4 regions of the Pantoea sp. B9002 genome follow, and region 4 is predicted to be linked to each of the others. Evidence: predicted binding sites of a transcription regulator. Region 4 holds the regulator's gene; each other region holds the start of a gene.
The links. Region 4 encodes PurR, which represses purine synthesis genes. Its sites were predicted from a motif close to CANGCAAACGTTTGCNTG; they were not measured.
Positions count from the first base shown of each region.

Region 1 (7,775 bases), on a different contig from region 4:
GAGCGCGGCTTGCCGTACATCTCCGTGCTGACCGACCCAACCATGGGCGGCGTATCAGCCAGCTTCGCGATGTTGGGCGATCTCAACGTGGCGGAACCGAAAGCGCTGATCGGCTTTGCCGGTCCACGCGTTATCGAGCAGACCGTGCGTGAAAAACTGCCGCCGGGCTTCCAGCGCAGTGAGTTCCTGATCGAGAAAGGCGCGATCGACATGATCATCCGTCGTCCGGAAATGCGCTTTAAGCTGGCGAGCCTGCTGGCGAAAATGATGAACCTGCCAGCGCCGCAGCTGGATGGTGATCAGCCAAATGTGGCTGAGCCGGAGAGCAACGAAGCCTGACAGGCAACGGAAAGGCGCATAACGTTCCTTTCCTCCAATGCACCGTCTACATTGAATACTTAAGGTTGCATCCAACGTGGTCCGCGACCTTAAGTTATTCGATGTATTGATTTTGAACGGGACACATGGACAAATCTCTTCCTCAAGCCACGTCGCCTTTGGCCACGTGGCTTCATTATCTTGAGCATCTGCACTCGCAGGCCATTGAACTGGGTCTGGATCGTATTCAACGCGTCGCCGCACGCCTCGACCTGCTCAAACCCGCTCCTTTTGTCTTCACCGTCGCCGGTACCAACGGCAAAGGCACCACCTGCCGCACGCTGGAAACGCTGTTGATGGCCTCGGGCTATCGCGTGGGCGTTTACAGCTCGCCACATCTGGTGCGTTACACCGAACGTGTGCGTGTGCAGGGCGCTGAACTGGATGAAGCGCAGCACAGCGCCAGTTTTGCGGCGATTGAAGCCGGGCGCGGTGACATTTCACTGACCTACTTTGAGTTCGGCACCTTGTCGGCCTTCAATCTGTTCCGCGCGGCGAATCTCGACGTGGTGATCCTTGAAGTCGGCCTGGGCGGACGTCTTGATGCCACCAATATAGTCGACGCCGATGTGGCGGTGATCACCAGCATCGCGCTCGATCACACCGATTGGCTGGGTCCGGATCGTGAAAGTATCGGCCGGGAAAAAGCTGGCGTGTTCCGCGCAGGTAAACCAGCAATTGTCGGTGAAGCCGATATGCCGGGCACCATCGCCGACGTCGCGGCGGAGAAGGGCGCCGTGCTGCTGCAGCGCAATCGTGACTGGCAGTGGCAGCAAACCGGTGCCAGCTGGACGTTGCAGGATGCGCACGGCGAGCTGCGCGATTTACCGCTGCCGCAGGTGCCGTTACCCAATGCCGCAACCGCGCTTACCGCGCTGCGTGCGTCGGGTTTAACGGTGAGCGAAGCGATTATTCGTCAGCATCTGCCGCTGGCGATTCTGCCGGGGCGTTTCCAGACCGTCAGTGAAGCGCCGCGCGTCATTCTCGATGTGGCGCACAATCCGCATGCCGCTTATTATCTGGCTTCGCGTCTGGCAGAAGAGCCGCACAGCGGTGAAGTGCATGCGGTGGTTGGCATGCTGCACGACAAAGATATCGCGGGCACGCTGGCGGCGCTGGCACCACAGGTTGATCGTTGGTACTGCGCGCCGCTCGACGGTCCGCGCGGTGCCTCCGCCGATGAGCTGCTGGCTCATCTGGATGGCGGTGTGGCTTACAGCAACGTTGATGCAGCCTGGCAAGCGGCGCGTCAGCAGGCGCGTCCCGAAGATGTGATTCTGGTGTGTGGCTCTTTCCACACCGTAGCGCAGGTTATGGAATCGATGGCAGCGGAGAACGGCAGTGGCAAGTAAGTTCCAAAATCGCTTAGTCGGTACGGTCATTCTGGTGGCGATTGGTGTCATCGTATTGCCCGGCCTGCTGGACGGTAAGAAGAAGCACTATAAAGAAGAGTTCGCCGCCATTCCGCTGGTGCCAAAACCGGACGATCAGCAGGATAGCGAAATGGTGCCGCCGGTGACGCAACCTTTACCGGCGCAGCCGCCGGAAGGTGCGGGCGCGGCACAGAATCAGAACGGTGGTAAAACCGCCACCAACGGCAGCGCGCAGCCCACGCAGAATAGCGAGCCAAGCGTGGTGACGCCGCCGCCGGTGCATCAGCAAGTGCAGCCGAAACCTGTGGAACAGCCGAAGCCAAAACCGGTCGAGCAGCCGAAACCGAAGCCGGTTGAACAGCCGAAGCCAAAACCGGTGGAGCAACCGAAGCCGAAGCCTGTCGAGCAGCCGAAACCGGTAGAACAGCCGAAACCGGTGGAAACGCCGAAGCAGAGCGAACCCGCAGCGCCAGCCGGTCAGGCATTTGTGGTGCAGCTCGGTGCGCTGAAGAACGCGGCGAAAGTGAGCGAGATTGTGGCGCAATTGCGTCTCTCGGGTTATCGCGCCTTCACCGTGCCGTCTACGCCGGTGCAGGGACAAATCACCCGCATTTATGTCGGTCCGGATGCCAATAAAGCGAAGCTGCAAGGCTCGCTAAGTGAGTTGCAAAGCATCTCCGGCCTCGGTGGCGTGGTGAAACCGTATAGCGCGCGATAAAGCGCTGATAAGCCGCGCCGATAGCAGAAAAAGGCGCGGCTTTACAAAATTTTTGTAGCGAAGCGCGGCAAGAAAATCATTGAATATCAGTGGATTAAATCATTGATAACACACAGGGCGAGGAAAGTTTTTTTCATCGCCTTTTTTGCGGAAACAGAACCGGAAAACCCTACGCAAACGTTTTCTTTTTCTGTTAGAATGCGCCCCGAACTGGATGCAGGGGTGCGATAGCACTGGGCTGGAAGAGTTCATGATCTGGATTGATTACGTCATTATTGCGGTAGTTGGTTTTTCGGCTCTGGTCAGCCTGATTCGCGGGTTTGTCCGGGAAGCCTTATCTCTCGTTACCTGGGGATGCGCGTTTTTTGTCGCCAGTCATTATTACGCCTACCTTGCAGTCTGGTTTACAGGTTTTGACGACGAACTGGTTCGCAACGGCATCGCTATCGCGGTGTTGTTCGTTGCCACCCTGATTGTGGGTGCCATCGTGAACTATGTGATCGGCTCGCTGGTTGAGAAAACCGGCTTGTCGGGAACCGACAGGGTGTTGGGGGTCTGTTTCGGGGCGTTGCGTGGCGTGCTGATCGTGTCTGCTATGCTGTTCTTTCTCGATACATTCACCGGCTTTTCCAAAAGCCCGGACTGGCAACAGTCGCAACTCATTCCCCAGTTCAGTTACATCATCAGGTGGTTTTTCGATTACCTGAAAAGCACGTCGAGTTTTTTACCCCGGTGACACCATCGGGAGTGCGGCTAATGAGGAAATGACAATATGTGCGGTATTGTTGGTATCACCGGTTTCATGCCAGTAAACCAGTCAATCTATGACGCGTTAACGGTGCTTCAGCACCGCGGGCAGGATGCCGCCGGCATTTGTACCATCGATGCTATTAACTGCTTCCGTTTGCGTAAAGCCAACGGCCTGGTCAGCGATGTGTTCGAAGCGCGCCATATGCAGCGTCTGCAGGGCAACATCGGGATTGGTCATGTGCGCTACCCAACGGCAGGCAGCTCCAGCGCCTCTGAAGCGCAGCCTTTCTACGTGAACTCTCCTTACGGCATCACGTTGGCGCATAACGGCAACCTGACCAACGCCCACGAACTGCGTAAACAGCTGTTCGAAACGGGTCGCCGTCACGTTAATACCACCTCAGATTCCGAAATCCTGCTGAATATCTTCGCGCAGGAGCTGGACCGTTTTCAGCACTATCCGCTGGAAGCTGACAACATTTTTGCTGCGGTGGCGGCTGTGCATCAGCAGGTGCGCGGCGCTTACGCAGTGGTTTCAATGATTATCGGACACGGGATGGTCGCCTTCCGCGATCCAAACGGTATTCGTCCGCTGGTGCTGGGCAAGCGCGTGATCGCCGATGGCCGCACCGAATACATGGTGGCGTCAGAGAGCGTCGCGCTGGATACGCTGGGCTTCGAGTTCATTCGTGACGTAGCGCCTGGCGAAGCGGTGTACATCACCGAGCAAGGCCAGCTCTCTACGCGTCAATGCGCCGAGAACCCGAAAACCAATCCGTGCCTGTTCGAATACGTCTACTTCGCGCGTCCGGACTCGTTCCTCGACAAAATCTCGGTGTACAGCGCACGCGTGCGGATGGGCACCAAGTTGGGTAACAAAATTGCCCGCGAGTGGGAAGATCTGGATATCGATGTGGTGATTCCGATTCCGGAAACCTCAACCGATATCGCGCTGGAGATCGCACGCATCCTCGACAAGCCATATCGTCAAGGCTTCGTGAAGAACCGCTACGTTGGCCGTACCTTTATCATGCCGGGCCAGCAGCAGCGCCGCAGCGCCGTTCGCCGTAAGCTGAATGCCAACCGTGCTGAGTTCCGTGATAAGAATGTGTTGCTGGTGGATGACTCCATCGTACGCGGCACCACGTCTGAGCAAATCATTGAGATGGCACGTGAAGCAGGCGCGAAAAAAGTGTATCTCGCCTCGGCAGCACCGGAAATCCGTTTCCCGAACGTCTACGGCATTGATATGCCGAGCGCTACCGAACTGATTGCGCATGGCCGTGAAGTTAACGAGATCTGCCAGCTGATTAAAGCGGATGCATTGATTTTCCAGGATCTCAACGACCTGATTGAAGCAGTGCGTGAAGAGAACCCGGATATCGCCAACTTTGAGTGCTCGGTTTTTAACGGCATCTACGTCACCAAAGACGTCGATCAACAGTATCTTGAGTATCTGCAGTCGCTGCGTAATGACGATTCCAAAGCCATCGCGCGTCAGACAGAAGTGGAAGGTCTGGAGCTGCACAACGAAGGCTAAGCCAGCGGTTGTGGCAGATTAAAAGCAGGGCGGGCGCAATCCCGCCCTGTTTGTTTTTGTATTTTTGTTCAGCGAGCCGCTATCATTGCCGCAATCTGAACCTGCAAGGCTGAATTATGAAACGACTGATCATTGGTATTTCCGGCGCCAGCGGCGCGATCTACGGCGTGCGCATGTTGCAAGTGCTGCAACCGCTGGCGGAGGTGGAAACCCATTTGGTGATCAGCCCCGCCGCGCGGCAAACGCTGGCGCTGGAGACCGATTTCAGCCTGCGCGAGGTGCAAGCGATGGCCGATGTGGTGCATGACGTGCGCGACATCGCCGCCAGCATCTCATCCGGATCCTACAAAACGCTCGGCATGGCGATCGCGCCGTGTTCAATGAAAACGCTGTCGGGGATCGTGCACAGCTACAGCGATAGCCTGCTGACCCGCGCCGCCGATGTGGTGCTGAAAGAGCAGCGCAAGCTGGTGCTGTGCGTGCGCGAAACGCCGCTGCATTTGGGACATCTGCGCATGATGACCACCGCCGCGGAATTGGGTGCGCTGATCATGCCGCCGGTGCCGGCGTTCTATCATCGTCCGCAATCGATCGGCGATTTAGTCGATCAAACGGTAAATCGCGTGCTCGATCAGTTTGATATTGAGCTGCCAGAAGATCTTTTCACTCGCTGGAGTGGCGCATAATGGTGCATTAATGCACTGCTCGTGTGCAAATTCGCGTGTGCGATCACTCTTCGTGCATCTTGTGCACCAAAAGTTAACAATGTCGCTTTTTCTTCCTCACACCACTGTTATATTTCCCTCACAAACTAAGTGCTTGCGCCGCTCACGGGCGCAGTATTTAGCGCGCTTGCGCAGCGTTTAGCCAATTCGCACAACTGGCATGAAACGTGCACATCTTACAGCGCAAACCAACACATCACGCACCACATAACAATAAGCACTTCACTTGAGGGTTACCTATGAAAAAGCGAGTTCTGGCTCTTTCTCTGATGCTGACAATGGTAAGTAGCGCGAGCGTCTTCGCCGCTGTGCCGCAGTCGCTGCGCATCGGAACTGACCCGACTTATCCGCCATTCGAATCCAAGAACGCGCAAGGTCAGCTGGTTGGCTTTGATATCGATCTGGCGAACGAAATTTGTAAGCGTATCAAGACTAAATGTACTTATGTGGAAAGTGATTTCGATGCGCTGATCCCGTCGCTGAAAGCGAAGAAGATCGACGCCATCATCTCTTCTCTGTCAATTACCGAAAAGCGTCAGGAAGAGATTAACTTTTCTGAAAAACTGTACGCGGCGAACGCGCGCTTAGTGGCACCTAAAGGTTCTACGCTGCAACCGACCATTGAATCGCTGAAAGGCAAAAACATCGGTCTGCTGCAGGGCACTACCCAGGAAACCTATGCAAAAGAGTACTGGCAGCCAAAAGGTGTCACCGTTACGCCTTACGCTAACCAGGATCTGGTGTATCAGGATCTGAATGCCGGTCGTATTGATGCCGCGTTCCAGGACGAAGTACAGGCGAGCGAAGGTTTCCTGAAACAGCCTGTTGGCGCTAAATATGCGTTTGCCGGCCCAGCGGTTAAAGATGAAAAAGTCTTTGGCGTCGGTACCGGTATGGGCTTGCGTAAAGATGATGCCGATCTGAAGGCCGCGATCGATAAAGCTTTTGTTGAGATGCGTAAAGACGGCACTTACGACAAGATTGCTAAGAAGTACTTTGATTTCAACGTGTACGGCGATTAATTATCCTGTTTCCTAATCCTGGTCTGTGAAATGCAGGAAGGTTGCACATAAGTATTCACTCCGGGCGCTTACATATGTAAACTGCCCGGCTTCATACGCTTGCCGCCATCCATCCTGCGATTCAAATTTCCTGGTTAGGACTGTCCGCCAGTTGGGCAGCGTTTGTAACTTACCCTCACGACAGGATTGAACCCATGTTGTATGGCTATTCCGAAGTAATCCTCAAGGGCACCCTTGTGACGCTGGAGCTGGCGCTCAGTTCCGTGTTGCTGGCGGTGGTGCTCGGCTTAATTGGCGCTGGCGCCAAACTTTCCCGCAGTCGCCCGCTGGCGATGCTGTTTGAAGGCTACACCACCTTAATCCGCGGTGTGCCCGATTTGGTGTTGATGCTGCTGATCTTCTACGGTCTGCAGATCGCCTTGAATATGCTCACCGATGCGCTGGGACTGGCGCAGTTTGATATCGACCCGATGGTCGCCGGTATCATCACGCTCGGCTTTATCTACGGCGCTTACTTCACCGAAACCTTCCGTGGCGCGTTCCTCGCGGTGCCAAAAGGGCAGATCGAAGCCGCAACTGCCTTCGGTTTCACCGGCTCGCAAACCTTCCGTCGCATTCTGTTCCCGGCCATGATGCGCTTTGCGCTGCCGGGCATCGGCAACAACTGGCAGGTTATTCTCAAAGCCACGGCGCTGGTTTCGCTGCTGGGGCTGGAAGATGTGGTGAAAGCCACGCAGCTGGCAGGGAAAAGTACCTGGCAGCCGTTCTACTTCGCCATTGTGGCGGGTGTGATTTATCTGGTGTTTACCACGCTGTCGAATGGCGTGCTGTGGTGGCTTGAACGTCGCTACACGGTGGGTGTGAAAAGGGCAGAGCTATGATTGAGATTATTCAGGAGTATTGGAAACAGCTGCTCTGGACCGATGGTTACCGTTTTACCGGCATCGCGATTACGCTGTGGTTATTGATCATCTCGGTGGTGATCGGCGGTTCGCTCGCGGTGCTGCTGGCGATTGCGCGCGTCTCCTCTAACCGCTTTATCTCCACGCCGGTTTGGCTGTTCACCTATGTGTTTCGCGGCACGCCGCTGTATGTGCAGCTGCTGGTGTTCTACTCCGGCATGTACACGCTGGAAGTGGTGAAGGGCACCGAGCTGCTGAACGCCTTCTTCCGCAGTGGACTGAACTGTACGCTGCTGGCATTCACGCTGAATACCTGCGCCTATACCACCGAAATCTTTGCCGGTGCGATTCGTTCGGTGCCGCACGG
Region 1 is NZ_JACAPA010000010.1:260,381-268,155, forward strand. Features, by position in the region: gene accD (acetyl-CoA carboxylase, carboxyltransferase subunit beta) at 1-339, shown strand, start outside; gene folC (bifunctional tetrahydrofolate synthase/dihydrofolate synthase) at 465-1,730, shown strand; gene dedD (cell division protein DedD) at 1,720-2,469, shown strand; gene cvpA (colicin V production protein) at 2,720-3,205, shown strand; gene purF (amidophosphoribosyltransferase) at 3,242-4,759, shown strand; gene HX773_RS08425 (UbiX family flavin prenyltransferase) at 4,876-5,445, shown strand; gene argT (lysine/arginine/ornithine ABC transporter substrate-binding protein ArgT) at 5,724-6,506, shown strand; gene HX773_RS08435 (histidine ABC transporter permease HisQ) at 6,701-7,387, shown strand; gene HX773_RS08440 (ABC transporter permease) at 7,384-7,775, shown strand, end outside.
Region 1: a site for PurR is predicted at 2,640-2,657, ahead of cvpA (colicin V production protein). Genes of this name have one in related genera too.

Region 2 (7,775 bases), on a different contig from region 4:
CGCCGCGTCGACATCGTCGAACAAGCCTTCGCGCACCATAAAGGTTTTGCCGGAGCCGCCTTCTTCGCCGGGACAGCCGTAGAAGCGTAGCGTGCCGCGCTGACCGTGCTCGGCCCACCAGGCTTTGATGGCGATAGCGGCGGCCAAACCGGCGGTGCCGAGCAGATTGTGTCCGCAGCCGTGGCCGTTGCCGTTTTCCACCAGCGGCTGCGGCGTGGCGCACCCCGATCGCTGGCTTAAACCGGCCAGCGCATCGAACTCGCCGAGAATGGCGATCACCGGTTTACCGCTGCCAATGCTGGCAATAAATGCGGTGTCGATATTCCCGACACCGCGCTCCACGCGAAAACCTTCCTGCTCCAGCGCATCGGCCAGCAGTGCGGAAGACTTTGTCTCTTCAAAGCGGGTTTCCGGTACGTCCCAGATGGCATCGCTGAGGGCGGTGAAACGTGGCTGATGTTGGTTGATGTAGCGATCGATAAATTCGCTGTGGCTCATCGCTGGCCTCCAAACTGTGCTTGATTGAGGGCCAGCGTTGCCAGCGTATGCACCGCGGTCGCCATGATCGCTTCGTCGAAATCAAACTTCGCGTTGTGATGGCCCGCTGCCAGATCGCAGCCGAAAATCACGTAGGAGGATTGGCCGCCGCGCTGCTGCACGCGCTCCAGCATGTAAGTGGCATCTTCCGAGCCCGCCGCCTGCTGTTTGGTATCGACCACTGAGGTGAAAATGCCCAGCGTTTCGGCCTGCTGGTGGATGAACGCCACCCACGGCGGGCTCGGCGTACAGCTGCGCGCGCCGCCCATCAGCTTGACCTCATATTCCACGCCGTACATCGCCGCCGCGCCGGCAATCACGCGCAGCGCCTGCTGATAGATATCGTCGTTAACCTGGTTGCTGACGCCGCGCGTTTCCACCTTCATCAGCGCGCAGTCGGGCACCACGTTGCGTCCGGTGCCGGCCTGCAATACGCCGACGTTGACGCGCGCCACGCCGCCACTGTGCTGCGGCAGATTGTGCAGCGCCAGCGTGGCCTGCGCCGCCGCCAGCAGGGCGTTGCGGCCCTCTTCCGGTTTGCCGCCCGCATGCGCGCCGACGCCGGTGAAATTGACGTCGAGTTTGGTGGTGGCGAGGAAGCTGTCGCTGCCACAGACGATTTCGCCGGCGGGCACGCCGGTGCCGAGATGAATGGCGGTGAACAGATCGACATCATCCACCACGCCGGCCGCCACCATCGCCTTCGCACCGCGCACGCCTTCTTCCGCTGGCTGGAAAATGATTTTGATGGTGCCGCTCAGCTGCGCTTTCATCTCCATCAACACGCCCGCCAGCGCCAGGCCGATGGTGGTGTGGCCGTCGTGGCCGCAGGCGTGCATCATGCCGGGATTGCAGGAGGCAAAGCCTTCGCGCGTTGGCAGATGATCGGCGGCGCGGCTTTCGTTCTGATCGAGCGCATCCATATCCACGCGGAAACCCATCACCGGGCCGGGACGACCAGTTTCCAGCGTGGCGACCACGCCACAAAATCCGCCAGAGAAGTGCTTAAGCCACTGCGGCAGCGCGCCTTGCTCCAGCGCGCGCGCTTCCTGCTGCGCCAGCACCTCATCAGAGGGCAATCCCATGCGCGAGTCGGCATCGATCACCTCGCGGCCCAGCTTGAGTTGATAACCAAGACGATGCAGCTCTTCTGCCACCAGCGTGGCGGTGCGGAACTCCAGCCAGCCTGATTCGGCAAAGTGGTGCAGATCGCGACGCCAGGATTGCATCTGCGGGATGCGCGCATCGACGAGCTCAGAAAGGGTTTTCATCGGCATTTCCTTTGTGTTGGTTTTTTATGCATTCATTCGAATCTACACATTGGTTTTGCCGCGCATAAGATGCGAATATCTTGCTACTGATAAACAACGGTTATCACCAAACTATGTCTGCGAATCTCAAACTTCATCAGCTGCGCGCCTTTGTTGACGTGGCACGTCAGGGCAGTATCCGCGCCGCCAGCCGCTTGTCCGGGCTTTCACAGCCTGCGCTGACCAAAGCGATTCAGGAACTGGAGCTGGCGCTGGGCGCGCGCCTGTTCGAGCGGCGACAGCAGGGCGTTACGCTGACCGATATCGGTGATAACTTTTTCAAGCATGCCAGCCTGGTGCTGGAAGAGTTGCGGGTGGCGCAGGAGGATATTCAGCAGCGGCTGGGATTGGCCGGCGGGCGCGTCAACATCGGCGTGGGCGGCAGTATTGCGCGCACGGTTATGCCGCAGGTGATCAATCAGTTTCATCGCGAGTATCCGCTGGTAAAGGTGCGAATTGTTGAAGGCCAGCTGGTTTCGATGGTGCATGAACTGCGCCAGGGCGAGCTGGATTTCACCATCAATACCTACGATAAAAATCATCTCGATCAGGAGTTAATTTTTGAACGGCTGATGGAGCGCGACTATCAGGTGGTGATGCGCAAAGGGCATCCGATGGCGCACGCGCGCACGCTGGCCGAGCTGCAGCACTGCGACTGGACCATGCCGACGCCGCAAGGGAGCTATTATCGGCTGCTGCACGATTTGTTTGGCGAGCGCGGCATGGCGCCGAAAATTGTCGTCACCTGCGAGACTTTTATGGCCTGCACCAGCCTGGTGGCGCAGAGCGATTTCGTCAGCATTATTTCGCGCGATGTGATTGAAGATCCTACACATGGCGGCCAGCTGATTTCCCTCGATCTCGACGAACCCTTACCGAAAGCCACTTTCTATCTTATCCAGCGCAAAGACACCGCGCTGACACCGATGAGTGCCTATATGGCGCAGCTGTTCCGGCGCTACTGTCAGCAAAGGTAAGAGTGCGGCCTGGCTCGCAACTGTATAAATAATGCGCACTACACTTGCAGTGGACGTTCCTTTTATGGAGTACAGACCATGCAAGTTACCCCGTATGTGTTTTACAGCGGTTGCTGCGAAGAGGCGATTGCCTTCTACCTTGACGCCACCGACGGCGAGCTGCTGTTCAAGATGACCTATGGCGATATGCCAGATGAAACGCCGGTGGAGGATGAAGGTTGCATCTCGGGCGTGAGCTTTTCGCCGGAGCAGATCATGCATGCCCATCTGCGCATCGGACAGGGCGAATTGATGATGAGTGACGGCGCACCGCAGGCGGCTTATAGCGGTTTTGCCGTGAGTTTATCCACGCCGGATGAGGCGCAAGGCAAGCGCTGGTTTGATGCGTTGTCAGCGGGCGGTGAGGTAACGAAAAGCTGGGCACCGACGTTCTGGGCCAATGGCTTTGGCATGTTGACCGATAAGTTCGGCGTGCCGTGGATGGTGAATGCGTATAAGCCGCAGATTTGAGTAGAGGGTGCGCGCTGGCCCTCACCCCAGCCCTCTCCCGCAAGCGGGAGAGGGTGTTGGTAGGGGCACAATCTGTACCCTCTCCCACTTGTGGGAGAGGGTTAGGGTGAGGGAAACCAACAGCTTAGAAGTTGTAACCCACTACCAGGTAATAGCCAAAACCAGTCGATTTCACTTCAAACGGACCGTTACCAAAGTTCAGCTCCTGGCCGTCAGCCCACTGGCCGCCGTTGTGGAAGTAACGCGCCACGGTAGAAACATGCCAGTGATCGTAGTTCAGCGACAGAATGTGGCTGGACGCAATCGAGTTGCTGGTACGTGAACGATCGGACTTATCACGCAGATCTGAACCCCAGTCGAAGTTGGTGAAGCCGATGTAGCTCAGCTTGCCGCCCCACAGGTCGGTAATCGGTACAAAGTATTTCACCTTGAAGCGATAACCATCCCAGCTGTTCTCGTTCGCCGCACCGTAGTTTTCCCACTGGTATTTCGCGTAAACGTTCAGCGACAGGCCGATATCGCTGTGCGTATCGATGTCGGTGCCAAGACCCATGTACCAGGTGTTCTGACGGTTATCGCTGTTGCGACCCATGTCATAGATGTAGTTGTTGGCGAAATACCACTCTTTAAACGGACCAAAAGAGAGATCGGTGCCAGTCAGCTTATCGATGGAGAAACGTGGCTCAATTTCCATGAACATCGGCGAACCGTGGTCGAACACGCCGTTAGCGTTGCTGTTGCCCACGCCGAAGAAGTTGGTCAGATCGAGGTAGCCGTAGAAATCGAACCAATCCTTTTTGGCAAAGGCTTCGTATTCCAGGTACACGTCATTGTTGAACTGTGGTCCGAAACGGGTGTGGTAGCTGCCCACCACGTTCACGCTCTGATGCCACCAGTCAGAAACGTACTGCGGATCGCTGTCTGCCGCTTGTGCCGCACCAGTCCAGCTGCTGGCCAATAAGGCCCCTGCTATCAACGCTTTATATTTCATTATTGTTAACCACATGCTTTTGATCGCCGGGCCGTCGCCGCGATCGGGTGAAATTGATCCCAGGGGATGGGCAGTGAGTTGTTGTATCCGGTCTGCATCGCCAGATTTTCAAGCTTGCGTAATGTGCCTGTAACAGAGGCATAGAAAATAGATTTTGGTCACGTTTGTCAAAAAGTGTTGCAGTTTGATTCACTGGAAATGTGATCACTATCACATTAAAGCCATGTAGCGAACGGAACCCCGCAACCGTTTACGTGTCGCGTACAGCAGGAAACGTGTTTGATGTAGGGAAGGGATGTAGCGGCGCGATTTATCGCGCGCCCTTATGATGATGCACAGTGTCGCTGCGATAATGCGCAATAAATTGCGCCGCTACGGCACGGTGCGGTTTATGGCAATGTAACGCGCACCTGCAGGCCGGCAATCTGGCCCTGCGGATCGTGGCGGTTCGACAGCGCAACCTGCATCTGATGTTTCTGCGCCACGCTGCGCACAATCGACAAGCCCAGTCCGCTGCCTTGCGCCTGCACATCCGGCGAACGGGTGAAGCGGTCAAAGGCGCGTTCGATAAAGGATTCCGCCATGCCGGGCCCGTTATCGACGATATCCACCACGGTGTGATTACCGACGCGATGCAGTAGCACATCGACCAAACTGCCTTCCGGCGTATGCAGCATCGCATTGCCAATCAGGTTATCGAACAGGCTGCGCAGGTCGGAGCGGCTGGCGTGCAGGCGATAGTGCGTGGTGCCATTAAAGCCGATATCGATACCGCGCTTATCCGCCACCACCATCAGCTGCTCAATGCTCTCTTTCAGCAGGTCGTCCAGCTCGATGCTTTCCACCGTGGCGACCACCGATTGATCTTCCTGACGCGAGATATTCAGCAGCTGCGTCACCAGATGGCGCGTGCGCGTTACGCCCGCTTCCAGCTGATCGAACTGGCGGCTGGCTTCACCCGGTTGAATATGTTGCCGCAGATTCTCCAGCTGCAAAGTGACGGCGGTGACCGGCGTGCGCAGCTCATGCGCCGCATCTTCGAGGAACTGGCGCTGCGATGACCAGGCCGCGCGCAGTTTATCCAGCAAGGAGTTGTAAGCCGCCACCAGCGGCAGCACTTCATCCGGCAAGCCATCGGGAGAAACGCTATGCGGATGCAGGGTTTCCTGCGCTGCGATATGGCGCGACGCCACACGTAAATCGCGCGTTATGGCCCGCACCACCAGCCATATCACAATCAGTGAGAGCGGCATCATCAGCACCAGCGGAATGATGGCGGAGAGCGCTCGCTTGACCATGATACTTTTCATGTAGCCGATATTGTGCAGCACCTGAATATTGCCGATTTCACTGCCCAGCTCGCCGGGCCGCGTGTAAACACGCCATTGGCAGTCATCACCACAGTCACCGACTTTCAAATCGGTCCAGCCTTTTTTCAGCTGCAGGGGCGCATGCAGGCCCGGCCAGGAGCTGGCGCGCAGATGATTGCTTTCGTCCCACAGCTGGACGATATAGGTGCTTTTCAGTTTCTCTTCATGCATCACCATTGGCATCAGCGCCGGCATGCGTTGGCTGCTGGCCCACGCATCGGCGATCTTGGCGAGCTGATCGTCCTTCATGGTGCCCATCATGTCGCCGTAGCAGTGATAGAAATACCAGGTGACGCCGCCAATCATCGCCAGATGCAGAATCACCAGCGTGGCGAGCAGCTTGTTACGCAGCGAGCGCATAAAGGTGAAAGGTTTCATATTGCCGGTACCCGCCAGCCTAGTCCGCGTACATTGCGGATCACTTCGTTATCCAGTTTGCGACGCATACCGTGGATCAGCACATCCACCGCGTTGCTGCTGACCTCTTCGCCCCAGCCGTAAATGCGGTTTTCTAACTGTTCGCGCGAAAGAATGGCGCCCGGCCGCTCGAGCAAGGCGTAGAGCAGGGCATATTCGCGTGCGGTGAGCTGTTCGCGCTGGCCTTTGTACAACACTTCGCGCGTCATGATGTCGATCTGCACATCGCCGCTGCCGAGCAGAGAATCTGCCGCACCGTGGCGACGGCGGGTAATGGCGCGCATACGCGCCAGCACTTCTTGCAGATCAAAGGGTTTCAGCAAATAGTCATCCGCGCCGCTGTCTAATCCCTGAATGCGTTGCTGCACGGTATCGCGGGCGGTGAGCACCAGCACCGGCGTCATGTCGCCGCGCGTGCGCGCACGACGCAGCACCTGCAAGCCATCTTCACGCGGCAAGCCCAGATCCAGTAACACGCAGGTATAGCCGCCTTCGGCCCAGGCATTGCTGGCATACACGCCATCGCGAACCCAATCCACCGACCAACCTGCCGCTTCCAGCGCTTGCTGCAGATTCGCGCCAATCATTTCGTCATCTTCTACCAGCAGCACACGCATGATGCCCTCCAACTTAACTGAACGCAGTGTAGCGACAGATAATTAGGCCAGAATTATAGCCGTTTTCCCGCTTGCTAATTCTGCGCTAATTTTCTGCTAATTAAGGGATAAATTTAACGCGCTATTGTGGCTGCACTGGACATATTGCCAACGCAGGAGAATCCCATGAATCAGCGCGAATTTATCCGTAGTTTGCTGGACTGGATAGAGAATAACTTAGGGCACGATCTTCATCTGGATGAAGTAGCACGCCGCTCGGGATACTCCCGCTGGCATCTGCAACGTCTGTTCCGTCAGCACACCGGTTTTTCGCTGGCCGAGTATATTCGCCAGCGCCGTTTAACCGAATCTGCGCTGACGCTGATCAACAGCGATGAGGCGATTTTGCAGGTGGCGATGAGTTACGGCTTCGATACGCAGCAGGCTTATACTCGCACCTTCAAAAACTACTTCATGGTGACGCCAGGCCAACTGCGGCGCCAGCGTCGTGTCGAGCCGGATCGTTTATTGTTCCCATTAGCGATGGCGAGTTGATGTATGTCTATGCGCATTATTCGTAGCGGCGCAATTTATTGCGCAATATCTGGATGGGCTCGTTGCCATCATTAATAAGCGCGATGAATCGCGCCGCTACGAAACGTACGATGATGGACTAATGACTACATTTGCTTTTAAGCTGCTGTTCTCACTCTCTTAACTGCCAGAGAACATGGACAACAGCGATAATCTCTCCGCCATGATGCTGTTTGCACGCGTAGTGGAACGGCAAAGTTTTAGCGAAGCCGCCCGCACCTTAGGCGTCTCCAAATCCCACGTCAGCCGTGAAGTGGCGCGACTGGAAGTGCGCCTCGGTATCAAGCTGTTGCAGCGCACCACGCGCAAAGTGGTGCTGACGGAGCTCGGCCAGGCTTACTATCCGTTCTGCGTGCGCATGCTGGAAGAGATGCATCGCGCCGACGCCTTTGTGCAGCAGGTGCATCAACTGCCCGCAGGCAACGTGCGCTTACAGGCGCCGATCACTTACGGCTGTCAGTGCGTGGTGCCGA
Region 2 is NZ_JACAPA010000002.1:113,410-121,184, forward strand. Features, by position in the region: gene HX773_RS01200 (M20 family metallopeptidase) at 1-498, opposite strand, end outside; gene HX773_RS01205 (amidohydrolase) at 495-1,808, opposite strand; gene HX773_RS01210 (LysR family transcriptional regulator) at 1,922-2,824, shown strand; gene yjdN (VOC family metalloprotein YjdN) at 2,903-3,334, shown strand; gene HX773_RS01220 (nucleoside-specific channel-forming protein Tsx) at 3,459-4,325, opposite strand; gene HX773_RS01225 (HAMP domain-containing sensor histidine kinase) at 4,715-6,073, opposite strand; gene HX773_RS01230 (response regulator transcription factor) at 6,070-6,729, opposite strand; gene HX773_RS01235 (helix-turn-helix domain-containing protein) at 6,895-7,263, shown strand; gene HX773_RS01240 (LysR family transcriptional regulator) at 7,439-7,775, shown strand, end outside.
Region 2: a site for PurR is predicted at 4,565-4,582, ahead of HX773_RS01220 (nucleoside-specific channel-forming protein Tsx). Genes of this name have one in related genera too.

Region 3 (7,775 bases), on a different contig from region 4:
ATCACAAAATTCGTGATACCGGTCTGGACGTGACGCCGCAAATGGCCTCGTTGCAGCACGCGTTGGCGTTGAGTAAAAAGCTGGCGAGCGATTTCGATTATGTGCGCGTGGATTGGTACATCGATAACGAGCAGATCTACTTCGGCGAATTAACCTTCACGCCGGGCGCGGGTTTGGTGACCGGTTTGGATCGCGGGCTAAATCAGATGATGGGTGATATGTGGATTCAGGATCGTCGCGGTACGAAGATACCGGGCATCACGGTGGCGGAAGTGACCATTCCGGCCGTATTGAAGAAAATTTAGAATCACACAGCAAAATAAAAAACCCCGCTTCGGCGGGGTTTTTTATTGGCGGCGATTAAGGCATTGGCCAATCGGTTGGCGTCTGGCTCATCACTTCAATAAAGGCGTTTTTGGAGATTTCCATAAAGTTATGCAGATTCTCCATGCTCAGCGTGATACCGAGCAGGCCAGTAACAAACCAGCATGACATGCCAACGCCGATGCCACCGCACAGCAGCGCCATCACGTGATGACTGTTCTGACGCAGTCGAATTTTCATGGTGCTGGCGAAGAACATCATTACCGCACTCAGGAGTTCCCAGCGCATTACAATCAAACTGGTGGTTAAGGTGGCCATCTGCAAAAACCTCTTAGAATCAGTGATATCCCCGACATTCAATCGACATCACTGGCGGCTAAGAAGGAAGGTCAGGGAAGTCCTTCTGGCCGTCTTACTGAATACAGGAAAGTGTGACTTGGCTCACATTATATCACTCGATTTTAAATTTTGAACAAAATTTATACCTGGTATGGTAGAAAGATTTTTATCGAAAAAAGAGGGGAAAGCGGGGAGTGAAAAGAGGTGCGCCCGCAAGGGGCGCGCAGAAAGGGTTAGCTAACCGGGCAGCACTCGCCGGTTGTACGCTGGGCAAAACTGGTCATGTTGTTGTCTGCACAGTCAAAACTGAGCAAGCGCGGACGCTGAATCATCGCCTGGCGACGCATGGTGTGACGATAAGCGGTTGGCGTTTGCGAGAACTGACGGCGGAACACGCGCGAGAAAGTCTGCTGCGAGTCGTAACCGTATTGCATCGCGATATCGAACACCGGACGCTGGGTTTGACGCAGCGCTTCCGCGGCCAGCGTCAGACGACGTTCGCGAATATAGCCACCCAGCGTTTGTTTCGTGACAGCACGGAACATACGCTGCAGATGCCATTTTGAGTAACCTGATTTTGCCGCGACTTCATCAATAGACAGCGCTTTATCCAGATTCTGATCGATCCAGTTGGACAGCGAATGAATGATTTCCTGTTGCATCATAGCCTCATCCTTCTGATGTTTTTTGCCTGGTGAGAAATTCGAAGTTTTGCTGGGGTGCGAGTATAATTCCTCAAGTTAACTTGAGGTAAAGGCCCTAAATGAAAAAAGAACGCAATTACCCGAAGCCGGTTTTGACGCCGGGTGAAGTGGCGAAGCGCAGCGGCGTGGCGGTGTCGGCGCTGCACTTCTATGAGACCAAAGGATTGATTTTTAGCTCGCGTAACGGCGGCAATCAACGTCGCTACAGCCGTGACGTGCTGCGTCGTGTTGCCATCATCAAAATTGCGCAACGTATCGGCATTCCGCTGGCGACGGTGAGCGACAGCCTGACGCATGTGCCGGCTAATAAACGGATGTCGACGCAGGAGTGGGACGCGTTGACGCAACACTGGCGCGAAGAGTTGGATAAACGCATCGAAACCCTCACGCGCTTGCGTAACGATCTTGATGGCTGCATTGGCTGCGGCTGTTTATCGATGCGCGATTGTCCGCTGCGCAATCCCGGTGACCGGCTGGCCGAGCAAGGTTCGGGCGCGGTGCTACTCGATCCGGAACAGGACGAGCAAAAACGCTGATCGACTATACTTGGCGGAACACTTTTACCGGCAAGGAAACCGTATGATCACCGTTCACCATCTGGAAAATTCCCGCTCGCATCGCGTGTTATGGCTACTGGAAGAGCTCGCGGTGCCTTACCAAATCAAACGCTATCAGCGTGAAAACAGCCTGCTGGCACCTGATTCCTTAAAGAAAGTGCATCCGCTGGGCAAATCCCCGGTGATCACTGACGGCAATCGCGTGATTGCTGAGTCAGGCGCGATTCTCGAATACCTGCAACTGAAGTACGACAGCGAGCATCAGCTGGCGTTGAGTCATGAAGATGAGCAGATTCAGGCGCGCTACTGGCTGCACTACGCCGAAGGTTCACTGATGCCGCTGCTGGTGATGAAGCTGGTGTTTGCCCAGTTAGGTAAGAAGCCGGTGCCGTGGCTGCTGCGCCCGGCCGGCATCGCACTGAGCAAAGGGATTCAGAAAGCCTGGCTGAGCAAGCAGCTGGCTTTGCACGGCCGCGTAATTGAAGAGCATCTCACGCAGCATGCGTTTTTTGCCGGTTCACGATTTAGCATCGCCGATGTGCAGATGAGCTTCCCGCTGCTGGCGTTGCAGTTGCGTGGCTCGCTACGCGATACGCCCGCCACCGTCCGCTGGCTGGAAACCATGCAGCAGCGCGCTGCCTGGCAACGTGCGATCCAGCAGGGCGGCGCGATTCAATTGCAGAGTTGATTGCAGCCAGGTCGCCATGAATGGCGACCCTGCGGGGCGAATGCCTGGCTTTATCCTGTAATGCCCGCGATTAGTAGTTGAAAACCCCATGGCAAACGCCAGATAATCGTTTGCCTTTTTTCCGCGTCCCCCTTTACGGCCTGGAATACGCGGCGACGTAAACGATTGCCTGGATTTTCATCATGAAAAACCGCCATCAGGGAACGGCAAACGTGCGCCGCGCGGCGACTCACATCACAAAAAAATTGAGGAAGAATTATGTCTGGCGAATCGCGCCCGGCCAGTGGAAAACTGGACGCCTGGTTCAATATCTCTGCACGCGGCAGCAGCGTGCGTCAGGAAGTATTGGCGGGTCTGACAACGTTTCTGGCGATGGTGTACTCCGTCATCGTGGTGCCCGGCATGCTGGGCAAAGCGGGCTTCTCGCCAACGGCGGTGTTCGTTGCCACCTGTCTGGTCGCCAGTTTTGGTTCGATCATCATGGGTTTGTGGGCCAATCTGCCGATGGCGATTGGGTGCGCCATCTCGCTGACCGCCTTCACCGCCTTCAGTCTGGTGCTCGGCCAGCACATCAGCGTGCCGGTGGCGCTTGGTGCGGTGTTCCTGATGGGCTTGCTGTTCACGCTGATTTCGGTCACCGGCATCCGCGCATGGATTCTGCGGAACTTACCGATGGGCGTGGCGCACGGAACCGGCGTAGGTATTGGCCTGTTCCTGCTGCTGATCGCCGCTGACGGCATTGGTTTAGTGGTGAAAAATCCGGCTCCGGGCTTGCCGGTGGCGTTGGGGCAGTTCGCTTCGTTCCCGGTGATTATGTCGCTGGTGGGACTGGCGGCTATTTTTGGTCTGGAAAAACGCCGTGTGCCGGGCGGCATTCTGCTGACCATCATCGCCATCTCGATTCTCGGCCTGATTTTCGATCCGGCAGTGACCTATCAAGGTCTGTTCGCCATGCCGAGCCTGAAGGATGCCAACGGGCAATCAGCGATGTTCAGCCTCGATATCATGGGCGCGCTGCAACCGGTGGTGCTGCCAAGCGTGCTGGCGCTGGTGATGACCGCGGTCTTTGATGCCACCGGCACCATCCGCGCGGTAGCGGGGCAGGCGAATTTGCTGGATAAAGAGGGGCATATCATCAACGGCGGTCGTGCGTTAACCACCGATTCCGTTAGCAGCCTGTTTGCCGGTTTAGTCGGCGCTTCGCCAGCTGCAGTCTATATCGAATCGGCGGCGGGCACGGCGGCGGGCGGAAAAACCGGTCTGACGGCGATTGTGGTCGGTTTGCTGTTCCTGGTGATTCTGTTTATGTCGCCGCTGGCCTATCTGGTTCCGGCTTACGCGACCGCACCGGCGCTGATGTACGTTGGCTTGCTGATGCTGAGCAACGTGGCAAAAATCGACTTCAACGATTTCGTTGATGCGATGTCTGGCTTGCTGACTGCGGTGTTCATCGTGCTGACCTGCAACATCGTCACCGGCATCATGCTCGGCTTCGCTTCACTGGTGATTGGTCGCCTGTTTGCCGGTGAGTGGCGCAAGCTGAATGTGGGCACCGTGGTGATTGCTGTCGCGCTGGTTGCGTTCTACGCCGGTGGCTGGGCCATCTGACTTTAAAGCGAATAAATTTCGAGATTATTCTCTTTCTGCCCCACGCCGCACATCGGGTTGCCCCGCTGTGCGGCGTTTTGTTTTACACTTTCCCACGCAACAACATCGCTTTAATGAAATTGATTCGCCTAAGGAAAGCATGGAAATCTTCTTTACTATTCTCATCATGACGCTGGTGGTTTCACTCTCCAGCGTGGCGGCACGTATTCTGCCGTTTCAAATTCCCCTGCCGCTGGTGCAAATTGCCGCCGGTGCATTACTCGCATTTCCCGTCTTCGGCCTGCATGTCGATTTTGATCCGGAACTGTTCCTCGTGCTGTTCATTCCGCCGCTGCTGTTTGCGGATGGCTGGAAAACGCCGATCAACGAGTTCCTCCATCACGGTCGCGAAATCATGGGGCTGGCGCTGGTTCTGGTGCTGATCACCGTGGTCGGGATTGGCTACCTGATTTACTGGCTGGTGCCGGGGATTCCGCTGATTCCCGCCTTTGCGCTGGCGGCGGTGCTTTCGCCAACCGATGCCGTGGCGCTGTCCGGCATTGTCGGTGAAGGACGCATCCCGAAAAAAATCATGTCGATTGTGCAGGGCGAAGCCCTGATGAACGACGCATCGGGCCTGGTATCGCTGAAGTTTGCTGTCGCGGTGGCGATGGGCACCATGGTGTTTACGTGGGGCGGCGCCAGCGTTGAGTTCCTCAAAGTGGCGGTCGGCGGTTTGGTCGCCGGTGTGGCGATATGCTGGCTGTATGGCCGCTCACTGCGTCTGCTGAGCCGCTGGAGCGGGGATGACCCGGCAACACAAACCGTGCTGCTGCTGCTGTTACCGTTCGCCTCGTACCTGATTGCGGAACACCTTGGCGTGTCGGGCATCCTCGCCGCCGTCGCCGCCGGTATGACCATCACGCGCTCCGGCATTATCCGCCAGGCACCGCTGGCGATGCGTCTGCGTGCGAACAGCGTGTGGCAGATGCTGGAATTCGTGTTCAATGGCATGGTGTTCCTGATGCTCGGCCTGCAGCTGCCCGACATCCTTTCCACCTCGATTGCGCAGGCCAACGCCGATCCTAACGTGGAACTGTGGATGCTGTTTACCGACGTTCTGTTGGTGTACGCCGCGCTGATGGTGGTGCGTTTCGGTTGGTTGTGGATCATGAAGCGCACCAGCATGCGTCTGCTGAAGAAGAAACCGCTGGAGTTTACCAACTACTCGCTGCGTGAACTGCTGATTGCCTCCTTTGCCGGGGTACGCGGCGCCATCACGCTGGCCGGTGTGCTGTCGATTCCGCTGTTCCTCAGCAACGGCGATCCGTTCCCGGCGCGTTATGAGTTGGTGTTCATCGCTACCGGCGTGATTCTGGTGTCGCTGCTGGTTGGCGTGGTGCTGCTGCCGATTCTGCTGCGCGACGTAGAAAGCATCGATAAGGTCGGCCATCGTCGTGAGATTCAGTTTGCGCGAGCCGCGATGGCGGGCGTGGCGATTGAGAGCCTGCATAAAATGGAGCAGCGTCTCGAAACCGACACCGAAGAGAACATCGATCCTGAGCTGCTGAAAGAGGTCAGCCTGCGCGTGATTGGTAATCTGCGTCGTCGCGCGGAGGGGAAAAACGATATCGAGCAGGCGCAATTTGCCGAAAACCTCGAGCGTCGTTTCCGCCTCAATGCGCTGCGTGCCGAGCGCGCCGAGGTTTATCATCTGCGCGCGACGCAGGAGATCTCCAACGAGACGATGCAGAAACTGCTGCACGATCTCGATCTGCTGGAAGCGCTGCTGATCGAGAAAGAGGAATAGCAGCAAGCCATATTTTTCACCTGTAGCGGCGCAATTCATTGCGCAATAAATTGCGCCGCTACATTAATGCGCTGCGGCCGTTTTCACACCGACAGCCGTGGCGCACTATCCGGCCAGTGTTCACGGCAGCACTCAATCCACGCCTCGGCGCTGCGCGACAGATAACTGCCTTCGCGCCAAATCAACCCTAAGCTCCACTGCAGCTCCGATTCCAGCGGCAGCCACAGCAGTGATTGCTTATCCAGCCGCTGACAAATGGGCTCCGGCAGAATCGCCAATCCCATGCCCGCCTGCACCATCGCGGCGAGAAAATCCCACTGCGCGCTGCGCAACGCAATCGTTGGCGTCAGGTTGTGGCGTTGAAACGCTTTGCGAATCTGGCGATTCAGCGCGAACTCTTCATTGAGGATCAGCAGCGGATGTTCGACTAATTCCGCCAAACCGACTTTACGGTGATCGCGCCATTTTTCGCTGCGCGGCAGCAGCACGCACAGCGGATGGTGCATCAGCTCCAGCGTATTGAGCGGCTGTTCTGACTCAATCGGCAGCGCGGTGAGGGCGATATCCAGCGCGCCACTCAGCACCGCTTGCTGCGCCGTCAGTCCGCCGAACTCGGATATTTTCAGCTGTACACCGGGATAACGGCGGCGAAAGGCAGAGATCGACCCGGCCATCTGCATGCCGACCATCGGCGGAATACCCAGCCGCAGCTCGCCGGTTTTCAGCTGGTTGATGTCGCCTAACTGCGCCTCGAGCTGGTGGAACTCTTGCAGAATCACCAATCCGCGCTGGTAAACCGCCTGACCGCTATCGGTAAGATGCAGTTTACGGCCTTCACGCAGTAACAAGGTGCAGCCGAGCTCCTCTTCCAGCTGGCGCAGCATTTTGCTGATAGTCGGCTGCGTCACGAACAGCTTCTCAGCGGCGCGGGTGAAGCTTTGCTGGCGCACCACTTCAGTGAAGTAGCGCAGGGCGCGCACATCCATAAACATTCCTTTTTGGCATAGTTTTAATGATTTTAATTCATTTCTTTCACAGTTTGCGGCGGATTTATACTGGGCACCTCAATTCTTCCTCAGGGTGCAAGGCAATGATGGCATTAAGTCCGCGCAGAACGGATCTCCTGCAACGTACGTTTGTTCCGCTGCAGCTGGTGCTGTATGTCGGTTTGTTTATTTTCAGCGACAGGCTGGTGAGCTGGCTGCATCTGCCGCTGCCCGCCAACGTGGTGGGCATGGTGCTGCTGCTGGTGTTGATCATGACGCGCATCGTGCCGCTGCGCTGGGTGAAAGCCGGCGCCAACTGGCTGCTGGCGGAAATGCTGCTGTTCTTTATTCCAGCGGTGGTGGCGGTGGTGAACTACAGCGATTTGCTGCGCAGCGAAGGCTGGCGCATCTGCGTGGTGATCGGCGTCAGTACCTTGCTGGTGCTGGCTTCGACTTCACTGGTGGTCGATCGTTTGTATCGCTTCGAACTGGCGCGCGCCGCACGCAAGCAGGCGCATCATGAATGATCTGCTGATTAGCCTGCTGTGTCTGGCGTTTACGCTGCTGGTTTATTATCTCAACAAAATTCTCTATCGTCGCTGGCGCACGCTGCTGTTGATGCCGCTGGTATTGACGCCGCTGGTGCTGGTGGCGCTACTGCTGCTCACTCACGTCAGTTGGAAAAATTACATCGCCGAAAGCCACTGGCTGATTTGGTTGCTCGGCCCGGCGACGCTGGCGTTTGCCGTGCCGGTGTATGAGAACCTCGAAATCATCAAG
Region 3 is NZ_JACAPA010000002.1:65,498-73,272, forward strand. Features, by position in the region: gene HX773_RS01030 (ATP-grasp fold amidoligase family protein) at 1-305, shown strand, start outside; gene HX773_RS01035 (YjcB family protein) at 361-642, opposite strand; gene soxS (superoxide response transcriptional regulator SoxS) at 897-1,328, opposite strand; gene soxR (redox-sensitive transcriptional activator SoxR) at 1,427-1,903, shown strand; gene HX773_RS01050 (glutathione S-transferase family protein) at 1,947-2,612, shown strand; gene HX773_RS01055 (NCS2 family permease) at 2,871-4,220, shown strand; gene HX773_RS01060 (Na+/H+ antiporter) at 4,360-6,009, shown strand; gene HX773_RS01065 (LysR family transcriptional regulator) at 6,093-6,995, opposite strand; gene HX773_RS01070 (CidA/LrgA family protein) at 7,100-7,522, shown strand; gene HX773_RS01075 (LrgB family protein) at 7,515-7,775, shown strand, end outside.
Region 3: a site for PurR is predicted at 2,767-2,784, ahead of HX773_RS01055 (NCS2 family permease). Genes of this name have one in related genera too.

Region 4 (7,775 bases):
GGTGCGGACCAGCGCGTTTTCATACGGATGTCGCGCATGCTTGCCATGCGTTTCACCCAGAAGCGCATCACCAGGAACATCACCCAATAGACCGATGCTGTCGCCACGCCGCAGCCGACGCCGCCTAAGGCCGGCATACCAAAATGGCCGTAAATGAACACATAGTTGAGTGGAATGTTCACCATCAGGCCGAGAAAACCGAGCAGCATCGCCGGTTTGGTTTTCGACAAGCCTTCACATTGGTTGCGCATCACCTGGAACAGCAGATATCCCGGTGCGCCCCACAGCAACGCATGCAGGTATCCTTCGGCTTTGGCGGCCAATTCAGGATCGATGTCATGCATGGTGTTAATCAGATAACCGGCGTTCCACAGCACCACCATAATCAGTAGCGCAACGGCCATTGCCATCCAGTATCCCTGGCGCACTTGTTCCGCGATACGTTCGCGTCGTCCTGAACCGTTGAGTTGCGCAACGGTAGGCGTCAAAGCCAGTAGAAGACCATGACCAAACAGAATGGCGGGAAGCCAGATAGAGGTGCCGACAGCAACGGCGGCCATATCCGTGGCGCTTACCGCACCGGCCATAACAGTATCTACAAATCCCATCGCGGTCTGGGCCACCTGAGCAAGGATGACCGGGATCGCAAGGGCCAGCAATTGACGCGCTTCTGTAAAATACTTCTGCACGTTACACCTGCTTAATTAAAGAAGAGAGCGGGGCGAAATCCCCAAAGAATGCGCGGCATAGTGTAGCGGCAGCGCTGGCTTCCGCCAAACGTTGATCGCATTTTGTTTAGCAATTTGTGTAAAGTTTGAACTCCGCCAAATTAAGCTGCCGCCGACAAGCTGTGATAAACTGACGCAAACTTTGCAGAGGCTGAGATTATGTTTACTGGAATTGTGCAAGGCACGGCAGAAATTGTCGGCATTGAAGAGAAAGATCTGTTTCGTACCCATATTGTGCGCTTACCGGACGATCTGTTACCGGGACTGGCGCTGGGCGCATCGGTAGCACACAACGGCTGCTGCCTGACCGTGACCGAGATTAACGGCGATTTGGTCAGCTTCGATCTGATTAAAGAAACATTGCGTATTACCAACCTGGGTGAATTACAGGTGGGTGATGTGGTGAATATTGAGCGTGCAGCGAAGTTCAGCGATGAAATTGGCGGCCATTTAATGTCCGGCCATATTATGACCACGGCGGAAATCTGCAAAATCATCCAGTCAGAAAACAACCGAGAAATCTGGTTTAAATTACAGGACGCCACGCAGATCAAATATATTCTGCATAAAGGTTTTGTGGGTATCGACGGAATTAGTTTGACCGTTGGCGACGTAACCAAAAGCAAATTCTGTGTGCATCTGATTCCGGAAACGCTGGAGCGGACCACGTTAGGCGCGAAGAAGTTTGGTCAGAAGGTCAATATTGAGATTGATCCTCATACGCAGGCCATTGTGGAAACCGTTGAACGCGTATTAGCGCAGCGTGAAGCCGCCGCACTGGCGCAGATTGCTAGCGCTGAATAATGGCGTTAAAAAAGGCGCCCTGCGGCGCCTTGATTCATTTCCAAAAGCTCATTAACGCGCTACGCGTAATCCGCCATCCTTGCCGCGACTGAATACCACCTGCCACAGCTGAATATCACGGGCACGAAACGCACCGGCGCAGGCGTTGAGATAATAGTCGAACATGCGTTTAAAACGTTCGCCATATTTCTCAGCCAGCTGCGGCCACGCCGCCTGAAAACGCTCATACCAGGCCATTAACGTCGTATCGTAATCTGCGCCAAAGTTATGCCAATCTTCCATGACGAAATGTGGCTCACTGGCATCAGCTATTTGACGTACCGACGGCAGACAACCGTTCGGGAAGATATATTTATCAATCCACGGATCGACATTCATATCTGTTGTAAGGGCACCAATGGTGTGCAGTAAAAATATGCCGTCTGGTTTGAGGTTGCGGTCTGCAACATCAAAATAAGTGGCATAGTTTTTCGGCCCGACATGTTCAAACATACCGACAGAAACAATGCGATCATATTGATTATTCAGGTCGCGATAGTCCTGCAGTAATATAGTGACATCCAGTCCTTCACAGCGTTGTTGTGCCAGTTTTTGTTGCTCAGCAGAAATAGTGACGCCATGCACCGTGACGCCATAATGGCGCGCGGCATATTCCGCCAGTCCGCCCCAGCCACAACCGATATCCAACAGCGTCATGCCTGGTTCAAGTTGTAACTTGCGGCAAATCATATCCAGTTTGGCCTGCTGCGCGTTTTCCAACGTATCAGCATCTTTCCAGTAGCCGCAGGAATATTGCATATAAGGGTCAAGCATCAGTGAGAATAGATCATTACCCAGATCGTAATGCTCTTTACCCACAATCCAGGCGCGTTTTTTGGATTGCAAATTAGTAAGACGCGCGGCGGCGATGCGCAACGTATCTTTAAAATGCCGCGGTAATTGTTTATCCAGATGGTGTTTTAAAACGCGATGGAAGAACATATCGAGCTGTTCGCACTCCCACCAACCATCCATGTAACTTTCACCTAATCCAAGCGATCCTTCCTCGAGAACGCGTTTAAAAAAATCTGGATGCTTTACCTGAATATCCCAGGGACGAGTGCCATTAACTGCAATATCAGCACGCTCTAGCAGTTCATTGACGATCCGAAACCAGTGGTTTTCTTCAAGGCTCACTTCTTCTATAACAGATGAACTCATAGCTTCTCCATCACCTTCCGATCTGAACCTGAGAAAAAGAATAGCCAATTTCCCAAGACCTGTGAGAGAACTCACGGAAAATCCGTGCGCCAGAAATCCGACGTTTTACAGAGGCATGAATTTGAATAGAAAAGTTGGACGCAACACTGGAGTATCGTGCAGACGCCATCCCGCGACAGAGTCGCCAAAGGTATTACATTTATATTATTGATTTAATACAGAATTACTGACCCACAGAGTATATGCTCACGTGGGTCAATATTCAACGGGTTATCGTTAGTTTGCTAACGAAAAGCGTTGAGTTATAGATTATCTTCGCAGGGACGGGAAGTGTGGGCAATATCACTTTGTGCGTTTGCCGATCGCTGGCAGACAAAGCCCGCCCACGCCAGTACCACGGTGGCTACCATCACTAACGTGGTGTTGAACAGCGCCTGCTCAAGGCCGGCGGAGACCAGCAGGCTGGCGACAAAGCACAATCCCAACTGGAATAAGTTCTGTAATCCTGCCGCTTTACCGGTGGCGTGCGGGAAGGGCGCTAATGCGCTGGCAACCACAATCGGATAGATCGCGCCATTGGCCAGCGCCATGCCGCAAAAGGGCATCAGCAGCACAAACAGCGGCGCTGAAGGCATCAGAGCGATGACAAACAGACTCAAAATACTCAGGCTATACAGCACCAGCAACCACGGCAGCAGTTGCGCGCCCTGATAACGATTTAACAACGTGCGACAGCCAAAACCGCCAATCAGAAACGCAATGGTCTGCGGAATATAACTCAGGCCAATGTCGCCCGGCGTCAGGCCAGCAGCGGAGAGAATGAAAGGTGAGCCCGTCAGCCAGGCGAAAAAGCTCGCCGAACATGCCGAATAGATCAAGACGTTACCGCTGTAAACGCGGGTGCCTAGCAAGGTGAACCAGCCGGGCTGTTTGCCTGTGGCAACTTTCTCGCGCTTAGGCGAGGTTAACTGCAGCGTACCGATCAGCAACACCACGGCAACCAGCGTCAGCGTGATGAAGATGCTGCGCCAGTGGAAGTGGCCGATCAGCCAGGCACCGAGCAGCGGTGCCAGCGCCGGCGACAGCGCAACCAGCGGCATAATCGTCGCAAACACTTTATTGGCTTTGGCTTTTGGATAGTGATCCACCACCAGCGCCTGCCAGCTCACGGCAGCGGCACAAACGCCAATCGCCTGCACAAAACGCAGCGCCAGCATCAGGCGGACATCGGTCACCCACAGCATCCCCAGACAACCGAGGGCGAAGATGGCTAAGCCCGCCAGCAAAATCGGCTTACGTCCGTAACGATCCGACAACGGTCCCCAAAAAACCTGGGCGCAGGCAAAACCGCCGAGAAACAGACTCAGGCTGGCGCTGATGGTGCCGGGTGCGGTAGCAAAATCACGCTGCATATCGCCAAAGGCGGGTAAATACATATCCGTGGCAAGAAAGCCGAGCATGCTGAGCACGGCGAGATAAGGCATAAATGCTTTAGACGACAACATGTTGATTCTCTTTTGGGCAGGTTGAACGCCGGGGAGTGTAAAAGGATGCAGCGCGCTTTGTGAAACGCTAATATTTGCATAGTGCTGTTAAATTTTTTGAAGGCAAAATTATGTGGTCAGAATATGCGCTTGAAGTAGTGGATGCGGTGGCGCGCACCGGTAGTTTTAGCGCGGCAGCGCAGGAGCTGCATCGCGTGCCTTCTGCCGTCAGCTATACCGTGCGTCAGCTGGAAACCTGGCTGGCGGTGCCGCTGTTTGAGCGCCAGCATCGGGAAGTGGTGATGACACCGGCGGGCGAGCATTTTGTGCGTGAAGGCCGATCTGTTATCAAAAAAATGCTGGCAACTCGCCGACAGTGTCAGCAACTGGCAAATGGCTGGCGCGGCGAGTTGAGCATCGCGGTTGACTGCATTGTAAAACCGCAGCGCACGCGGCAGTTAGTGAAGGACTTCTATCGCCATTTTCCCGATATGGAGCTGATTATCAGCTACGAAGTGTTCAACGGCGTGTGGGATGCGTTGGCTGATGGTCGGGTGGATGTGGCGATTGGTGCAACCCAGGCAATTCCGGTGGGCGGACGTTTTGCCTTTCAGGACATGGGCGCGCTGAACTGGCGCTGTGTCGTAAGTCCCGATCATCCGCTGGTAAACAGCAAGGAGCTGGATGATGAAACCTTGCGGGCGTGGCCATCGCTGGTGCTGGAAGATACCTCGCGTGCGTTGCCGCGCCGTATGACATGGACGCTGGATAATCAGCGGCGGTTGGTGGTGCCAGAGTGGGAAACCGGGATGGATTGTTTGCTGGCAGGATTGTGCGTCGGAATGGTACCGGGCCATTTGGCGCGTCCGCTGCTGGACAGCCACAAACTGGTTGAACTGGCGCTGCCGCAGGCGTTTCCCGACAGTCCGTGCTGCGTAAGCTGGTCCGAACAGCGCGCGTCACCGGCGCTGGCGTGGTTACTGGCTTATCTCGGGGATGCCGAAACGCTGAACCACGAATGGCTCAGCGAAGTGTCGGCTTAGCGGCGATAGTCGCGGAACGGACCGTACGCCACCGAACGGCGTTCAATCAGCGTTGGCTGGACTTCGATTGTTTGCGGATCTTCGCGCTTGCTGGTAATGCGATCCAGCAGCATTTCCAGCGCTTTTTCACCCAGTTCGGCTTTCGGCTGGTGCACGGTGGTCAGCGCTGGGGTGAAATAGCGCGCGTTGCGCACGTTATCATAGCCAATCACCGAGATATCCTGCGGTACGCGCAAACCCATCTCATCAGCGGCGCAAATCGCGCCCATCGCCATGATATCGCCACCGCAGAACACCGCGGTTGGACGCTGTTTCTGATTTAAAATCTGCTGCATCGCCTGATAGCCCGATTCAGGTTCAAAGTCGCCCTGAACCACCCATTCCGGACGCACCGTAATGCCCGCTTCGTTCATTGCCTGCAGGAAGCCAGCATGACGTCCGCCGCCGGTGTTGCGCTCCATCTGGCCTGGAATGGCACCGATATCGCGATGGCCGCGTTCGATCAGATAACGCCCGGCGAGATAACCGCCCTGAAACGCATTGTCCTGCACGGTATCGGTGAAATCACCGCGTGACGCGCCCCAATCCATCACCACCATGGGGATATTGCGGTTCTCTTCCAGCATCTGCAGCAAATCGTCTGGATATTCCGAACACATCACCAGCAATCCATCGACGCGCTTTTGCGCCATCATCGACAGGTAAGCGCGCTGCTTTTGCAGATCGTTGTGCGCATTGCCGAGAATCAGCGTATAGCCGCGTTCGAAACACCGGTTCTCCACCGCTTCGATAATTTCAGCAAAGTAGGGCGCTTCGCTAGAGGTCGCCAGCAGACCCAAGGTTTTGGTGTGATTGACTTTGAGACTACGCGCCACGGCACTCGGCGAGTAGTGTAATTCTTTGATCGCTTCCCATACGGCGTTACGCGTCTCTTCCGCAACGAAACGCGTTTTGTTGATGACATGCGAAACCGTGGTGGTTGAGACACCCGCGCGTTTTGCGACATCTTTAATTGTTGCCATGAAAATGGTACTCCTGGGCTTATCGCAACTTACTGATAAGTATATTGTTAAACGTTTGCGTCTGCTAATGCTTTTACAGCCCAAAAAAGCGGGCAAAACGGTAGGTTCTAGCAGGCGAAATCACTTCATCACGCTGTAAATACAGCATGCGCAAAATCTGTTGCGCAACGAAAGGCGGCGATTCTAGCAAGCTGGCGCGGATAACACGAGATTTTTGCCCATTGCTGTGCGAAAATCGCCTTAACCCTGATGATTGTGTGACTAAGGAGTTGTGATGAATACCGACCTGAAGCTGGCGCTAATGACCACTGTTGGCGCACTGTTGATGATTATCGCCTTTAGCTTTACCGCGATCATGCATTAACAAAAAAGCCGGAGCTGAGAACAGCATCCGGCTTTTTTATCTTTGTTGCGCAACAACTAGCGAATGGTTTTTGGCGTCATCATACGACGCGCGCCCACATAGTGTTTCTGCCAGTAATCCTCACCCAATGCGCTAATCTGAATATCTTTGCCGGTACGCGGCGACTGAATGAATTTACCATCGCCGAGATACACGCCCACATGGTCGGCGGTGCCGCGATTATTGATGCGGAAGAACACCAGATCGCCTTTCTCCAGCATTTCACGCTTGATCGGTGCCGCATCGCGCAGGTGGTACATCTCATTAGCGGTGCGTGGGAGTTTGAATTTAACCAGATCTTTATAGGCGTACCACACTAAGCCGCTGCAGTCGAAACCGGTGTGTGGCGAAGCGCCGCCCCACTGATAAGGTTTACCGAGCTGACCCATTAATTTGGTCATCGCCGTTTCACGCGCTTTTTGGTAACGCTGGCGGTGCGCTTTACTCATTTTGATGCCGGTCAGTGCTAACGCTTCATCATTGACGGCGATCTCTGGCGTTTTCTTCGCTAACCGTTGATGACCGTATTTCTTAGCAGAGAGTTTCAGCGGGGATTTTTTGCTGGTGGTTTTGTGCAGCGCGGTTTCTGTTTTGGTCTGTTTTTTGAGTTTGAATTTTTGAACAGCAGTCAGGCGCGATTTTTTGGTGGTGGTTTTCACCGGACGTCGTTTGCGGCGCTCGTCTTCACGTGCGCTCTTTTTCTCTGCTTTAAGCGAACTGGCGTTAACGGGCGCATGCGGAGATGCAGCGGCCACATTAAAGAACAGTTGGGCTAAAGCCAGTATGAAAAGCGTAATTAGTAGACGCATAATCCGGTTACAGGTTAAGCAGGCTGAATCAAAGCAGACTGCGGAAAAGTGAGAGAAATCTGATCAAGTGACCAGCGCCGAGGCAATTCTAATCCACTTTTTTTGCAAAAGGTAAGGCCTTTTTCCATTAATATGTTACCAGATTGATTCTGTAGCAAAAATGAGCGATTTCAGCTGGTTAACACAGCGAAACTATTGCTAATTATTAATTTATTAATGCCAATTAATGATATGAAAATGTTATTTGTCATGCGTTAACTTAACAAACATGGCGATTAGCCA
Region 4 is NZ_JACAPA010000017.1:16,802-24,576, reverse strand. Features, by position in the region: gene HX773_RS11120 (MATE family efflux transporter) at 1-689, opposite strand, end outside; gene HX773_RS11115 (riboflavin synthase subunit alpha) at 888-1,532, shown strand; gene cfa (cyclopropane fatty acyl phospholipid synthase) at 1,584-2,732, opposite strand; gene punC (purine nucleoside transporter PunC) at 3,035-4,237, opposite strand; gene punR (DNA-binding transcriptional activator PunR) at 4,348-5,259, shown strand; gene purR (HTH-type transcriptional repressor PurR) at 5,256-6,281, opposite strand; gene HX773_RS11090 (YnhF family membrane protein) at 6,556-6,645, shown strand; gene HX773_RS11085 (C40 family peptidase) at 6,702-7,493, opposite strand.